One region of the Mesorhizobium sp. B2-4-18 genome, then DNA from elsewhere that is predicted to be linked to it. Evidence: predicted binding sites of a transcription regulator. Region 1 holds the regulator's gene; each other region holds the start of a gene.
What was found. The regulator LexA, encoded in region 1, represses DNA repair genes until DNA is damaged. The targets are predictions, from matches to a motif close to TGTTCNNNNTGTGTTCNG.
Positions count from the first base shown of each region.

Region 2: FJ527_RS13750 (PA0069 family radical SAM protein) is a predicted target of LexA. The motif match lies at 2,617-2,634, and genes of this name have one in related genera.
Region 3: FJ527_RS09525 (metallopeptidase family protein) is a predicted target of LexA. The motif match lies at 2,346-2,363, and genes of this name have one in related genera.

Region 1 covers NZ_VFUW01000017.1:33,388-38,788, reverse strand. Annotated here, with positions in the region: gene FJ527_RS28005 (ComEC/Rec2 family competence protein) at 1-1,456, shown strand, start outside; gene lexA (transcriptional repressor LexA) at 1,450-2,193, opposite strand; gene FJ527_RS27995 (GntR family transcriptional regulator) at 2,604-3,377, opposite strand; gene FJ527_RS27990 (ABC transporter substrate-binding protein) at 3,528-4,514, shown strand; gene FJ527_RS27985 (ABC transporter ATP-binding protein) at 4,573-5,352, shown strand; gene FJ527_RS27980 (ABC transporter permease) at 5,358-5,401, shown strand, end outside.
Region 2 covers NZ_VFUW01000005.1:84,139-89,539, forward strand. Annotated here, with positions in the region: gene FJ527_RS13725 (S49 family peptidase) at 1-264, shown strand, start outside; gene FJ527_RS13730 (membrane protein) at 347-532, shown strand; gene FJ527_RS13735 (4-(cytidine 5'-diphospho)-2-C-methyl-D-erythritol kinase) at 550-1,461, shown strand; gene moaB (molybdenum cofactor biosynthesis protein B) at 1,448-2,002, shown strand; gene FJ527_RS13745 (glycosyltransferase) at 2,031-2,558, opposite strand; gene FJ527_RS13750 (PA0069 family radical SAM protein) at 2,709-3,863, shown strand; gene FJ527_RS13755 (ribonuclease HII) at 4,016-4,711, shown strand; gene FJ527_RS13760 (F0F1 ATP synthase subunit B) at 4,840-5,331, opposite strand; gene FJ527_RS13765 (F0F1 ATP synthase subunit B) at 5,342-5,401, opposite strand, start outside.
Region 3 covers NZ_VFUW01000003.1:480,291-485,691, forward strand. Annotated here, with positions in the region: gene FJ527_RS09515 (DUF6504 family protein) at 1-1,340, opposite strand, end outside; gene FJ527_RS09520 (hypothetical protein) at 1,282-2,322, opposite strand; gene FJ527_RS09525 (metallopeptidase family protein) at 2,501-2,923, shown strand; gene FJ527_RS09530 (DUF1737 domain-containing protein) at 2,938-3,144, opposite strand; gene FJ527_RS09535 (CoA ester lyase) at 3,182-4,069, opposite strand; gene FJ527_RS09540 (DUF4173 domain-containing protein) at 4,355-5,401, shown strand, end outside.

The DNA.
Region 1 (5,401 bases):
TACCGGCATCTATCACATCATCTCTATTTCGGGACTGCATATGGCGCTTGTGGCCGGCACCATCATGGGTCTGCTGCGTGGTGCCTTCGCGCTGTTTCCAGACTTTTCCGCGCGCCGGCCGGTGAAGAAATACGCGGCCGCCGCCGCACTGTTCTCGATCGCGGCCTATCTCATCATTTCCGGTGTCGTCGTTGCCGCCGAACGCAGCTTCATCATGCTGGCGGTGATGCTGATTGCCGTCTTCTTCGATCGCGCTGCCCTGACCATGCGCAATCTGGCGATCTCGGCGATCGCCGTCATCCTGGTCTCGCCTCACGAGGTCGTCGGCCCGAGCTTTCAGATGTCGTTCGCCGCGACCGCGGCCCTGGTTGGCGCTTATGCCGGCTGGGCCGATCACCATGCGGGAAAGACGCGGCCACCGCCGCCAAAGCGATCCCTGGCGGGGTTCCTGACGCGAAAATTCCTGCTGGCGACAGGAGGATTGGCCATGACGTCCATTATCGCCGGCAGCGCCACGGCACTGTTTGCCATCTGGCATTTCCAGCGGGTATCGCCGCTCAGCCTGTTCGCCAATCTGGCCGTGATGCCTATCGTGTCGGTCGTGATGTTCCTGGCCGTCGCCAGCGCGCTGTTGATGCCATTCGGATTGGATTGGCCGGCTCTCTACCTCATGGGCAAGGGCCTGACAGCAATGATCGCCGTGTCGGCGTGGATATCGGAGCGCTCTCCGGTCGATGGAGTCGGGCTGATTTCGCAGCAATCCGTGCTGCTGGTCACCGTCGCGCTGGCAATCGCGACGATGGCGACGACATGGCTGCGGCTCGCGGCGCTGCCATTCGCGCTTGCCGGCCTGTTGACTGTGTCGCACACACGCGCGCCCGATGTGCTGATCTCGGAAGATGCGCGGCTGGTCGCGCTGCCGATCGGCAATGGCGAACTGGCCGTCAACCGGGAACGTCCGAACGAATTCGCAACCGACAACTGGAAGCGCGCCCTGATCTCCGAAACAATCGTCAAACCGGAAATGTTCGACACGACAGACAGGCAATTCGATGTTGCCAGTCCCACCGACCTGCCGCCGGGATCGCCCTTCTACTGCCGCGAAGGCCTGTGCCTTGCCAGGCACCCTTCCGGCGCGATCATTGCCTATGTCGAGGACCGCAAGACCACCTGGAAAGCCTGCGCTTTCGCCGACCTGATCATCGTCAATGACGCAACCGCCTATGACGCCTGCCACAATCCACTGGTTCTCGTCGTCACCAAACGGCAGCTCGCCCGCAAGGGAAGCGCTGCCGTCTTCTTCAATCCCCAGTCGGCCACGACCCGGGCCGCGATCGCATTTGCCGTCGACGGACCATACCGGCCCTGGCACGAACAGCGAAAATTCTCACGCGAGGCGAGGGGGCTGCCGCCGTACAAAAAACCCGACAAGCCCGATAACAAGCCGGTTCAGTAGCGCCTGATCAACCCGACCAGCTTGCCTTGTACCTTGACCCTGTCCGGCCCGAAAATGCGCGTTTCGTAGGCTGGATTGGCGGCCTCGAGCGCGATCGAAGCGCCTTTGCGGCGGAACCGCTTCAGTGTCGCTTCCTCTTCGTCGACCAGTGCCACGATAATTTCGCCCGGGCTTGCCGTGTCGGCATTGCGGATAATGACCGTGTCTCCATCGAAGATACCAGCCTCGATCATCGAGTCGCCCTTGACCTCCAACGCATAGTGCTCGCCGCCCATGATCATGTCCGGCGGCACCGAGATCGAATGCGTCTGATGCTGGATGGCATCGATCGGCACACCGGCGGCGATACGGCCCATGACCGGGATGGACACGGCTGAAACCGCGTCGTCGTCGTTGCCGGCCGCGGGCAGGCGCGAAGGCGCAGCGGCCGGCCTGATCTGGCGTCCGAGACTGCCTTGGCCAAGGCTGCCTTGGATGACGCTTGGCGAGAACTTCTTTGCCGCATTGAGGCCCGGCGCGATCGAGTCCGGCAGCCGCAGCACTTCCAGCGCGCGCGCCCGATTGGGTAGCCGGCGAATGAAGCCGCGCTCCTCCAGGGCCGTGATCAGGCGATGGATCCCCGACTTGGAGGCAAGATCGAGTGCTTCCTTCATCTCGTCGAAGGAAGGCGGTATCCCGCTTTCCTTGAGCCGTTCGTGGATGAACATCAGCAGTTCATGTTGCTTGCGTGTCAGCATGGCGGCCCCCAAGACATTGAACGAAAGGTTGAACCAGAATCGAAAAAACAAACCCAGAACAAACACTATCTGTTCCAGTTGTGTTCTGCAACCGTTTAAAGTTTAATGAATTTGTTAAGGGGTCTGAAGTTTTTTGCCCGCGACGGCGGGCAGCAACCAGCCCTTTCCGCCATCGGCAGGCGCATTGAAATCGTTTTGGTTAATGGCCTGTGGCCCATCCGCCGACGAGGCTTTGGCATCAGTTAGTTGGAAGGTTTCTCCTCGGGGGGACGTATAATTCGCGGAGCCATTATTCGCGGAACGAAACGAAACCAAAATGCCAACGATTGGTAGCTTCGGGCGGCCATGGATCCGGGCGTTCGGCGCACTCCGGCCAGCGCGTTCGAATAGGGGTCGCGGAAGCGCTGAAGTTATCCCGAACCCGCCTTCAAGCTGCCGGCGCGAGCGGCGTATCTGGTGGCGCCGCTGTCTTCGCTGTGGACATAGACGTGCAGTGTGTAGCCGATATGCGCCGTCATCAGCGCCTTGGCCCGCTCGATGTCACGGTCGAGCGCCGCTTCCATGATCGCGGTATGGTGTTCGATCGCAATCGCTTCGCGCAGCGCTTCGATTGCCTCTTCATAGCCATCCTTGAGGCCGGCCGCGGCCCGCAGTGTCGGCGCCAGACCAAGAAAGCGATGATGCCGGCGCAGCTGATCCGAGATCGTCGAGCGGAACCGCAACAGCCAGTCGCATGTGGCGGCGCTCAGCAGCGCCGCATGGAAAGCCTCGTGGTTCTCGTCCCATCTGTCGACGGCCGCGTCCGAGGGATCGTCGACCGCCGTCTTGCAACGCGAGAGCCGGTAGTGGGCGGTGACCACGGCATCCTCCCACTCCCTGCCGCCTTTTTCCATCGATTCGAGGAACAGGGGTATCTCGACCACCATCCTGGCGCGTGCCAGATCCTCCAGCTCGGCCCGCGACACCGGAGCCACGGCAAAACCACGATTGCTGATCGCGGTGACCAGGCGTTCGGCCTCGAGCCGCGACAGGGCTTCGCGCAACGGTGTCCAGCCGACGCCATAGGTGCCGCGCAGCGCACTCAGTTTGAGCGGGGCGCCGGGCATGAGGCGCGTGGTCAGGATGTCGCGCCGCAACAGCTGATAGGCGGCTTCCGTTTTTGTGGAACTCGTTTCATTCAGCATGGTGATCAATCCGTCGTCTGGCGAAAAGTATATATGATAGTGCGTCACAGCAACAATTATATATAATGTTTGACACAGACCAGCGGACTCACCATGATCGCCGTAGTAGCCGCGTTTCCAAGCGGCCCTGATCAAATCTGGGAGGAAATGATGTTGAAGTCGAAATCCGCTTGGTTGTCGGGCTTGGCCCTGGCAGGCGCATTGATGGTCAGTGCCGGCAGTGCCGCGGCCGATCAGATCCGTATCGGCATTGCCAATTTCGGCGAGCATCCGCAATTGAACGCCGCCATAGCCGGCTTCAAGAAGGCGCTGACGGATAACGGCTTCGTCGAGGGCAAGGACGTCGTCTACACGGAGAGCCACACCAATTTCGATGCGTCGCTGGTGCCGCAGATGATCGCCAAGCTGCAGGCCGAGCAGCCCAAGCTGATCTACACCATCACCACGCCGGTCTCACAGATCGCCAAGAAAGCGCTCGCCGGTTCCGGCATTCCGATCGTTTTTGCCGCGGTCACCGATCCGGTGGCGGCCAAGCTGGTGCCGTCATGGGACGCCGGAGACGAAGGCATGACCGGCGCCAGCGATCTGCAGGACGTCGCCGCGGTGATGGCCTTCACCAAGAAGCTGCTGCCGAACGCCAAGCGCTTCGGCGTGCCTTATAATCCCGGTGAGGCCAATGACGTTGCCTTGGTCGAAAAGATCAAGGCGGCGGCACCGGCCGCGGGCTTCGAGGTGGTGGAGGTCGGCATAGACAACGTCAATGACATCCAGCAACGCATCGCTTCGCTCGCCGGCAAGGCCGACGTGGTCTACGGCCCGGCCTCGAACCTGATCCAGCCGGCGATCGCCGCTGTCTCCGCGGCCGCCCGCCAGGCCGGTATCCCGGTCGTCAACTCCGATGACAGTGCGGTCCGTAACGGTACCGTGCCGGCGAGCTTCGCGGTCAATTACACGCAGGTCGGCGTCAACGCCGGCAACATCGCCGCCGAGATCCTCAAGGGCAAGGATCCCAAGACGATCGCGCCGTCGCGCCCGGCCTACAAGGACCACATGGCAACGATCTCGCGCAAGGCGATGGCCGCGTTCGGCATCGAGATACCGGCTTCAATGGCCGATTGCGGCTGCATCGTCGACTAACATCGGAACTGCCGGGGTGACGGCGTCGGCGCCGTCATCCCGAGGTCAGGGAGAAACGATGCTCGAGATTCGATCCGCGCGCAAAGTGTTCTACAAGGGCCAGGCCGACGAGAAGGTCGCGCTGGACGGTCTCAGCCTGTCCTTGGCCACCGGAGAGTTCGGCATCGTCATCGGCTCCAATGGGGCCGGCAAGAGCAGCATGCTCAACGCCATTTCCGGCGCCCTGATCCTCGATTCCGGCCAGATCCTGATCAACGGCGCCGACGTGACTGCAATGCCGGTGCACAAGCGCGCCGCGAAACTGGCGCGCGTGTTCCAGGACCCGATGCGCGGCACCGCCGCCAGCATGACGGTTGCGGAAAACATGCTGCTGGCCGATTTGCGTAGCCAAAAGCGCACCTTGCGCCCGGGGCTGAACACCACCCGGCTTGCATCCTACAGGGAACGCCTGTCGATACTGGGTCTCGGTCTGGAAAATCGTCTCGACACGCGCGTCGACCTGCTCTCCGGCGGGCAGCGGCAATCCTTGTCGCTGATCATGGCGGTCGGCGGATCGCCGGACTTGCTGCTGCTCGACGAGCATACCGCGGCCCTTGACCCGCGCACGGCCGAAATCGTCATGCAAGCGACCGTGCGCGCCGTCAACGCGCTGAAACTGACGACTTTGATGGTGACCCACAACATGCAACACGCCGTCGATTATGGCAGCCGGGTGATCATGCTCGATGCGGGCCGGGTGCTCCTGGAAGTCGCCGGGCAGGAGAAGGCGAGGGTCACGGTTATTGATCTGATCGGCCATTTCTCCGTCAAGACCGATCGCATGTTGCTGGCGAGCTGATCATCATGGATTTTGTTGGGGACGTTCTCACCAGCTTCGTCGCGATCAT
Region 2 (5,401 bases), on a different contig from region 1:
TTCACCGGGCTGTTCTGGACCGGCAAGCGAGGCCTGGAGCTCGGCCTCGTCGATGCGCTGGGCGACATGCGCACGGTGCTGAAGACCCGCTTCGGGCCGAAGACCCAGCTCAGGCTGGTGGCGGCGCCGCGCGGTTTGTTCGGCCGCTTTGGCCTGTTCGGCTCGAGCAAGGGCTTTTCGGCGCCCGATATCGCGGCGGCTGCCGCCAGCGGCGTCATCAATGCGGCGGAAGAGCGCGCATCGTGGGCGCGCTTCGGGCTTTGAAAAAGCCATGAAAGCGTCTAGCATGGTTGCCCGAAAGACCCGACCGGCCGGTCTTACCGGCCCAGCGTGGTAGGAGTTTGACATGCCGCAGCTCATTTTTTTCGCCGTCGTCGGCGTCGCCGCCTATTTCGGTTACCGCACCTTCGTGCGCGAGGCTGAACGCGTGACGGCCAAGGTGCGGCGCACCGAAAAACAGGCGGCCAACGGCGCGATGGGAACGCTGGTCAAGGATCCGCAGACCGGCGAATACCGGCTGGCCAAGGACTGACCCTCATTTCACTCGCAATCGAGACTGCGGAATCGGGTCAGCGTGTCCGGACATGGGCCGCACCCGCCAAGATAAATCTAGCTTTGCACGTCACCGGCAGGCGCGCCGACGGCTATCATCTCATCGAAAGCCTGGCTGTGTTCACGCGCTTTGGCGACAGGATCGAGATCGCGCCGGCCGACGCCGATGAGTTCAGCGTGTCCGGCCGCTATGCGGCGGACGTACCGCTCGATGGCGGCAATCTTGTGCTGAAGGGCCGCGACGCCCTGCGGCAGGCCGCCGGCGTTCGGAGCACGCCGCCGGTAAGCATCAGGCTCGAAAAGAACCTTCCGGTCGCATCCGGCGTGGGCGGAGGGTCGAGCGACGCGGCGGCCGTGCTGCGCGGGCTGACCGAGAGCTGGGGGCTGGAGCTCGATAGCGCCGAACTGGCGCGGATCGGTCTTTCGCTTGGCGCCGATGTGCCGATGTGCCTGGCGGCAAAGCCGCTGGTCGCGCGCGGCATCGGTGAGGAACTGTCGATGGTGCCGGATTTTTCAGCACTGGGTCTCGTGCTGGTCAACCCGGGCGTGCCGGTCTCGACGACGGAAATCTTCGCCGCACTCTCCCGTCGCGATAATGAGCCGCTGCCGCCGCTGCCGCGCAGCATCGATTTTCACAGCCTGCGCAACTGGCTGGAAATCACCCGCAACGATCTTGAGCGGCCAGCCCTTGCGATGCAGCCCGCCATAGGCAGGGCGCTTTCATGGCTTGATAAGGCCGGATCGGGCTTTTCACGAATGTCCGGATCGGGCGCGACGTGCTTCGGCCTGTTCGAGACCGGCAATGTCGCCAAGCGCGCGGCGGCCGAGATCCGCGACCGCCAGCCCGACTGGTTCGTCGCGGCAACGCGCAGCATGGCGTCGGAGGCTGGGCGAGATGGCCAGAATTGACGAGAGCCGTGCCTTCATTCCGGTGCGCATCGCGGTGCTGACTGTTTCCGACACACGCAGCCTGGCCGACGACAAATCTGGCCAGACACTGGCCGATCGCATTACCAAGGCCGGCCACATCCTGGCCGCCCGCGATATCGTCACCGACGACCGCGAAAAAATCCGCGACGCCGTTCTGGCGTGGTCGCGGGACAAGGCCATCGACGTCGTGATCACCACTGGCGGTACCGGTTTTACCGGACGCGATGTGACGCCCGAGGCGCTGGAGCCGATCTTCGAAAAGCGCATGGACGGATTTTCGGAAGTGTTCCATCGCATTTCCTATGACAAGATCGGCACCTCGACTATCCAGAGCCGGGCGACCGGCGGTGTCGTCAACGCCACCTTCGTCTTCGTGCTGCCGGGATCGCCCGGCGCCTGCAAGGACGCCTGGGACAGCATCCTCGAGCCACAGCTCGATTACCGGCACATGCCCTGTAACTTCGTCGAGATCATGCCGCGCCTGGACGAACATCTGCGGCGCGGCAAATCGGCGTCGTAAGCAACGCCACGCAGAGCCGTTGCAAAAATCACCCCCCAGAGCGGTGCTGCTGCTTCGGCTGCGCTGGCCAGATTTCGGCGTCGAGCCGTCTGGTCGCCAGCCCGCGCGCTAAGGCCTCGGCGCTGCCGGCATTCTTGGACAGCGATGCCGCCTGTCGCTTGCTGATCACCAGTCCGTCGGCGAGCGCGCGGTTTGCCGAAAAGACCCGGGCCAGGAACGGTGGACGGCTGCCCCGCGCCTGCGAGAACCGGGCCGCTATTGTCTGCCTGGCCGTATGGGCGACGACGGCGTCGATCCAGCCCTCCACCAGCCTCGCACCCGGTTCGAGAAACAGCAGCCAGTCACCCTTGGCCTGGCGGATGCCGGCGGCGATGCCCCCGCTCCCCACATAGTGGCAGCCGGCATGCTCGGCGACGCGATGGGTCTGGTCACTGGAGCCCGTGTCGCAGACGACAACCTCACGCACCACGCCCTCGACCGCGCCGCCAATCAGCGTCCCCAGCGTACGGGCGAGCCCCTCCTCGTCATTGTGCGTTTCAATCAGAACACTGAGCATGGTTAGCCGAATAGCGGAAAGCGTTGATCGGTGCCAGTTTTTGCGGCGCACCATAGAAAGTTCTTGATTTGTTCTCATCGATAAAATAGGAATAATTTCATGAGCAGAGCGATTCGACAGAACATGGACAGTCCTTGGGAGCGGGCGAAGATGGAACCGATCATGCGCGCCGACATTGCAGCCTTCGGAGCAGGACGAGCCGAAATGGCCAACGCGATGATCGAGCAGAGCGGCATGCGAGTCCGTCCGGACCGCAACCGCGGCCGGTCGGCAGGCATCAATCCGTCCGGCCGGTTCGAACCTGTCAGCCGGCATGTCTTCGACGATGGCTGGAGTTCGCTGGAGGAACTTCCTCCCTTCAAGACCGAGGTGCAGGTGGAAAAGCCGCGCACCATCATCACCCGCAACGAATCGCCCGACATCTCCTTCGACCGGTCGATCAATCCCTATCGCGGCTGCGAGCACGGTTGCGTCTATTGCTTCGCGCGGCCGACACACTCGTTCATGGGCCTGTCGCCGGGCCTGGACTTCGAATCCAAGCTGTTCGCCAAGCCCGACGCGGCACGCCTGCTCGACAAGGAATTGTCAAAGGATGGCTACCAGCCGCGCACCATCGCCATCGGCACCAACACCGATCCCTACCAGCCGATCGAGAAGCAGTACCGGATCATGCGCGAAATCCTCGAAGTGCTGGAGGCGCGCGGCCACCCGGTCGGCATCGTCACCAAGTCAGCCCTGGTCGTGCGCGACATCGACATTCTGTCGCGCATGGCGGAGCGGGGCTTGGCCAAGGTGGCGCTGTCGGTGACGACGCTTGACCGCATGCTGGCCAGGACGATGGAACCTCGGGCATCGACGCCGACCAAGCGGCTGGAGGCGATCAGGCAGCTTTCGGATGCCGGTATCCCCGCTTCGGTGATGGTGGCGCCGATCATTCCGGGCCTGACCGACCAGGAGATGGAACGCATCCTCGACTCGGCGCACCATGCCGGGGCGCGCGAGGCTGGCTACGTGGTGCTGCGCCTGCCGCTGGAGGTCAGCCCGATCTTCAAGGATTGGCTGCTGCGCCACTATCCCGACCGCTACCGCCACGTCATGTCGCTGGTCCGTTCGATGCGCGACGGCAAGGACTACGATTCGGAATGGGGCAAGCGCATGAAGGGCGCCGGACCCTATGCCTGGCAGATCGGCCGGCGCTTCGAAATCACCGCCAAGCGGCTCGGCCTCAATGCCGAGCGGCGTACGCTGCGGACCGACCAGTTCGTCGCTGCCGGCAAGGACCAGGAGCAGTTGATGCTGCTCTGAACCGAAAATCGCCTCGGCTGTTCATTGCCGCCGTGGCAAAGAAATCCCGTCCGGCCTGCCCCGGCCTGCAGACGGTGCCCTCCCGGTCCGGCGCCCCACCCGACCCGGAGGGACTTGCGGAGAATCGGAGCCGATGCGAACCTCGCCGCAACATGGCTCGCGCGCGTTCTGATTCTCCGCCTCTCTTCGAAATCGTCGAGAAACCCGATTTCTCCTTCGAGACGAAGGCGATGGCCGATGGTTTGTGGCCGGTCGCGGGGATGGACGAAGCCGGCCGCGGCCCGCTCGCGGGTCCCGTGGTCGCGGCGGCAGTGGTGCTCGACCCCGCCAATATTCCCGAGGGTCTCGACGATTCCAAGCGGCTTAGCCACCTGCAGCGCGAAGCGCTGTTCCTGCACATCATCGGCTCCGCTCTCGGCGTCTCGATGGCGTCGATCAGCGCCGAGGGCATCGATGGCAGCAACATCCTCAAGGCGAGCCTCGAAGCGATGCGCCGCGCACTGGTCGGGCTGCCGGTGCAGGCTAAGCTCGCGCTCGCGGATGGGCGCGACGTGCCGCCGGGATTGCCCTGCGAGGGGCGTGCGCTGATCAAGGGCGACCAGCGCTCCCAATCGATCGCCGCCGCCTCGATCGTCGCCAAGGTCATGCGCGACCGCATGATGCGCGGCTGCGGCAACCATCACGACCGCTACGGCTTCGAAGTCCATATGGGCTACGCCACGGTCCGGCACCGCACGGCGATCGAGGCGCATGGGCCAGTGGCTCGGCTGCATCGCACTTCGTTTGCGCCGTTCCGGCTGGGCGGGACTGAAGTGGTTGAGGAAGAGAGCTTGGCCGGGCTGGAGTAGGGCGACGGCAGTGGCAATTCCATCTTCCCCACGAGGGCGGAGATTGGCCGCTTTGACGCGCCGCTTTCTCCCAAACAAAAAAGCCGCCAGGTTGCCCGAGCGGCTTCGTGTCAGCGACTGAAGAACGCTCAGTTCAGCTTGGCCTTCACATCCTGCAGCGCGGACCTGAACAGGTCGGCTCCGGCCTTAGCGTCAACCTTGGCGGCGAGCAATGCGCGTGCCGCCTCGACGGCTATATCGACGGCACTGGCCCGCACTTCGGCAACCGCGTCACGCTCGGCTTGGCCGATCTTCTGCTCGGCAAGCGCGGTGCGCCTGGCAACGTAGTCCTCGGTCTTCTTGTGGGCGTCGGCAGCCAGCAGTTCGGCCTCACGCTTGGCGGCCGCTACAATGTCGGCGGCCTCCTGCTCGGCTTCCTTGCGCTTCTTCTTGTATTGGCCGAGCAGTTGCTGGGCTTCGTCGCGCAGCTTGCGGGCCTCGTCGAGTTCACTGCTGATCCTGGCGGCGCGGGCGTCCAGCGCCTTGGCGATCATGCCGGGCACCTTGATGTAGATGGCGATGGCCAGGAAGATGATCAGGGCAATGGTGGCCCAGAGCGTTGCGAGAGATGTAGCGTCCATGATGCGCTCCTCACCGGGCCACGGATTTGACCGCGGCCGCGATCTCGGCCTTGCTGGCCTTGCCGCCAAC
Region 3 (5,401 bases), on a different contig from region 1:
CCCGGCGCCTCGCGCCACCATTCGGCGGCGATGCGCTCCGGTCCTTCGGCGCGCGTCACACGGTAAAGCGCGCGGCGCCAACGAAAATGCAGCGGCGGTCCCTCCGGCATTTCGGTGGCCGGCACCTCGATGGGCTCGGGCGAACGGAACAGCCGGATCGGTCGTTCCGGCGGGAAGATGGTCATCGGCGCCTGCATCCTGTCCGGCTTCTTGGGTGGTGTGGTCCGGCGCGGGGCTTCGGTGAAGGGAATGACGGCGACGGCGCGTTCCGGCAGGTGGCTTTCCACGGGAACCGGCTGCAGAACCGCGCCCTTGCCGAGGCGGGCGCGGATACGGTCGGCGAACAGGGCGATGTCGGCGCCGTCATCGGGCGCTTCGCCGGTCAGATCGGCCTGCTGCATGTCGAAAGCGGCGACGGCCAGCACCGAGAGGCGCACCAGGTCGAAGCCAAAGCCGGCATCGATATGCTGCTCGAGTGCCGCCAGCCTTTCATGGAACAATTTCCGGATCAGCAAGGGTTCGCGCATCGGCCGCGAGGTGCCGAGCGCGATGCGGCTGACGGCGCCGTCGACGCGAAAAAGCAGCAGCGCCAGGCTCCTTGCGCCTTCGCCGCGGCGTTCGAGGTCGGTCTTCAAGGTCGTCGCCAGCATGCCCACCAGCCGTTCTATTTCCTCCGTCAGCGTGACGGGCTCGGCGAGATGACGCTCGACCGAAAGCGGCGCGACGGGAAGACGCGGTGAGATCGCCTCGTCGAGACGGCCAAGCGCCTGGTCGAGGCGCTGGAGCAGCAAAGCGCCGAAGCGGCGGGCGAGCGGCGCGCGCGGTGCCGCCATGACGGCACCCGCCGTGCGCAGCCCCACACTTTCCAGGCTGGTACGGGTTTCCGGCGCTATGCGAAGGGCGGCCAGCGGCAAGGGGGCGAGCAGGGCTTCCTCCTCGCCTGATGGAACGATGCGGTCGCCGCAAAAGCGGGCCGCCGCCCAGGCCGCCCCGGGCGTGCCGGCAAGCCCGGCGCGGACGTCGAAACCCTGCTGGAAGAAGCGCGACAGGATTTCGTCCAGCATGGCGCGTTCGCCGCCGAACAGATGGGTGCAGCCGGTGACGTCGAGGAACAGGCCGTCAATGCCGTCTAGCGCCACCAGCGGCGTGTAGCGGTCGCACCAGTCGGCAAGGCCCTCGAGCAGGCGCCGGTCGGCCTCCGGATCGGCTTCGACGATGTCGATCGACGGATGCATGGCGCGCGCGTCGGCAATCCCCATGTCGCGTTTCAGGTGCAGCGCCTCAGCCCGCGCGTCGAGGGCCGAGATGCGCTGCGCGTTGCCCTGGCGATGGCTGATCACGAGCGGTGGATGAGATGGCTGCGGATGATCCGGCGGCCGGGAACGCCAGGATTTCCCCAGACGCTGCCGCAGGATCCTTTCGGTCGCGAGATAGGGAAACCACAGGGACAGGATTCTCTGCCCATTCGTTGCTTGCCCTGCTTCTTTCCTCGCCCCTTCTTTCATCGAATCTGCGTTCATCGGGGTTCCACTCCAGTGTGAATTGTCCAGGCAGGGCCGTGCGGCTCTTGCCGATGCTGATGGTGAAGGCCGGGTGGCCGATCGAGCCGGCGAGCGGCCCGGCGACTGTTTCGCGCGGCACGGCCGGCGCCGAAGCGACAATCAGACGAACAGGCGCCGCCGTCGGTTCGGGCTCGGCCGCCTGCCGCAGCAGGAACACCGGCCGGCCGGCACCTTGCGCCCGCGCATGCAGGCGGCGTGTCGCGGTCAGGTCCAGCCGCTGCGGATTGCCGCGGATCTCCAGGATGACGGCGGCAAGCGCGGTCATGCGGGCCGCCTCCTCGGCGATCCACAGCGCATCGACAAGCCTGGGCGTCTCGGAAAACAGCAATTGCTGGGGCTCGATGCCGAACGAGGCATGCAGCCCCCTGGCATAGGGAAAGCCGGCCTCATGGAAAATTTCCGATGTCCCGATCCACAGGATGGGCAGCCCCTGCGCCTGGCTGAGGATCAGGCTGACGATCGACAGAGCGAAACCGGCGACGGCGCCCGCATCGCGGGTTTCCAGGCCATGGATTTCGGTCAGGGCGGCTTTCGGCAGGCCGCCGCTGAGCGCGGCATCGAGCCGCTCGATGCCGATGGGCAGGAAAGCATCCGGCAAGGCGGCGGCAAGCCCGCGCCGGACGATCGTCAGATCGCTGCCGGCGTCAGCAAGGGGCGCGCCAGCCGGCGCCTGCAGGCGCTCGGGCAGTGTTCCCTCGATCTTCGCGATCTGGCGGCGCAGGGCAAAAACAGTCTCCCGCGCCACGGCGGTCATCGCCATGACGGTCAGCTTCCACTCACGATTGTTCCTGTTATGTTCCTATAGATTCCAGAGGGGATCGGAAGAGTCAAGCAGACTCATCAAGGAATTTATTCCTCTTCTTGCGCGACACCGGCGTACAGGCGTCATTTGCCTCGACCAGCGCGAACGCCTATATGCCGGGATCAAAGGACAAAGCATGGCCCGCATCTACAAGACCCGCACCTGGCATGGTGAACTTGCGCCCTCGATGGAGGAATTGGAGTTCCTTGCCCTGGAGGCCTACGCCCACCTGCCGGAGGATTTTCGCAAGCTGACCGGCGAGATCGTCATCCAGATCGCCGAATTCCCGACCGACGAGATCATGGACGACCTGTCGCTGGAAACGCCGTTCGACCTGCTCGGCCTGTTCGAGGGGCGCGGCATCGCCGAACGCTGGAATCCGCAAACCGGCGAAGGCCCGAACCGCATCACGCTCTACCGCCGCGCCATGCTCGACTACTGGGCCGAAAACGAGGAAACGCTGGGCGACATCGTCACCCACGTGCTGATCCACGAGATCGGCCACCATTTCGGCCTGTCGGACGATGATATGGAGAAGATCGAAGAGGCGGCGGAGTAGCCCTCGGCGTTTCCCTACCAGTCGCTGAGCTTCGTATCCGGCCCGTATTCCTGGCCATCGACATCCTTCACCACGGCCTGGCCGCAGCGCATGGTCTTGGTCTTCTTGTCGTAGGCGTAGGTCGGCGAGCCGAACAGGTGCCAGCCCTTGTTCAGCGCCGCCGTCACCTTATGGCAGAAGCTGGCGTCGTCCGGGGCGGTGAGAAAGCGGTAGAGTTTCATCGTTCAATTCCTGTCGTGTATCCCAAATCGGCGAATATCATGCGCCGATGGCGGCCGCTTTCGCCAGAAGTTTCTCGGCCTGCGCCAAGTGCAACCGCTCGACCATCCTGCCATTCAGCGCGATGACGCCCTTGCCACTGTTTTGCGCAAGCGCGAAGGCATCCTTCACCGCGCGCGCCTCGGCCAGCGCCTGCGCCGACGGAGCGAAGGCACGGTTGGCCGCCTCGACCTGCGATGGATGGATCAGCGTCTTGCCGTCGAAGCCCATGGCGGCTGCCTGCGTGCACTCACGCGCGAACGCATCCGGGTCGCGGAACTCGTTGAACACCCCATCGAGCATGTCGATCCCGCCGGCGCGTGCCGCCAGCAGCATCTGCATCAGCCATGGCAGCAGGTAGGCGCGATCCGGCGTCGCCAGCACGCCGGTATCCTTGATCAGGTCATTCGTTCCGGCGATGAAACAATCCAGGCGTGAGGCGGGGTCGCGGCCGAGTTCGGCGATGGCGCCGATGTTGAGCATGGCCTTGGGCGTCTCGATCATCGCCCATAGTTTCACGCTGTCCGGGGCAAAATTATCGTCCAGCACATCGCCGACTTCGAGCACGTCACGCGGCGTGTCGACCTTCGGCAGCAGGATGCCGTCCGGCTCCGCCTTGGCCACGGCCGCAAGATCGTCAGTGCCCCATTCGCTGGACAGCGCATTGACGCGTACCACCATCTCGCGTCGCCGGCCATTGGCATCAGGGCGGTTGGCGAAAATGCCGGCCAGTTTTTCGCGCGCGGCGATCTTGTCGGCGGGGGCGACGGCGTCCTCGAGGTCGATGATGACGGCGTCGCAGGCAAGCTGCGCGATCTTGGCCAGCGCCTTGTCGTTGGAGGCCGGGACATAGAGCACGGAGCGGCGCGGGCGGTAGGTTTCGGTCATGCCAGATCTATGCCGGTTGCGGCCGGGCGAGGCAAGCCGCCGGCCCTGCACGAAAACTGCACGCGCCTGCCGAAAACCTCCTCCGATCCGCCGCATCGCTTTCCTGCAGGCCTGCGAGACAGGCGGCATGCACAAGCGAGCAAAACCCCGTCTGCCTTACCGGCTGCGCAGCGAAGGCTGGTGGCTGGTCGACCCGCAACGCGCCAACACCGCTGCAACTCCCATCCCATTTGTCCGCAAGAGCCCATCGCCATGGCGAAGGAACGCCATCAGGAAGATCAGGCCGTGACCTCTTTCTTCCGCGCCGCGCCAAGCTATTGCAGCCGCTTCGGCGTCGCCGTGCTGCTGGTCGCGCTCGCCGATTTCCTGTTCTACGGCCAGCCCGCCGGCATCACGGTTCCGCTGTTCGCCATCCTGATTGCCGCCGCGATGGTTGCCGTGCATCCCGCCGCCTTCAGCGACGGCAAGGTGTGGCTCAAGTCGGCCGCCTTGCTTGTCGCGCTGTTGCCGCTGGCCGAGACTGTCAGTCCCTTGTCCGTCTCGGTCGCGCTTGCCGCGCTGGTGGCGTTCGCGCTTTCGCTGAGCGGCCGGCTGCGACACCGCACGCCGCGCATTGCCGGCCAGATCGTGCTGTTCGGACTGGCGGCACCGGTCCGGTTCCTCGGCGATTTTCTCCAATGGCGAAGAGCGGCGCGGCGGTTCGGCGGACATCGCATAAGGCTGGCGGCAATCGCGGTCTGGGTAATGCCGCTGACGCTGGGCGCGGTCTTCGTCGCCCTTTTCGGTGCCGCCAATCCGGTCATCGAAGACTGGCTGTCGCTGATCGACGTCTTCAAGCTGCTCGACCTGATCCAGCTGACGCGGATTGCCTTCTGGCTATTCGTGCTTGCCGGCGTCTGGGCCTTTCTGCGGCCACGCCTGCCGCGCTTTCAGCGCCGCATCGCCAGGCCAAATCACCCTCCTGCCGATGCCCAGCCAGCGGCCGACAGGCACGCCGTCGAGGACATCGTCTTCGGCAAGGCCGCCATCCTGCGCGCGTTGATCGTCTTCAACATTCTGTTTGCGCTGCAGAGCGGACTCGACGCCACCTATCTGTGGGGCGGGGTCGCGCTTCCCGATGGTTTGAGCTACGCCGCCTACGCGCATCGCGGCGCCTATCCCTTGATCGTCACCGCGCTGCTGGCCGCCGGCTTTGTCCTTGCGGCGCTGAGGCCCGGCAGCGAAACATCGGCCGACCCGCTCATCCGTCGGCTGGTCTATGCCTGGGTGGCGCAGAACATCATGCTGGTCGTCTCGTCGATCCTGCGGCTCGACCTCTATGTCGGCATCTAT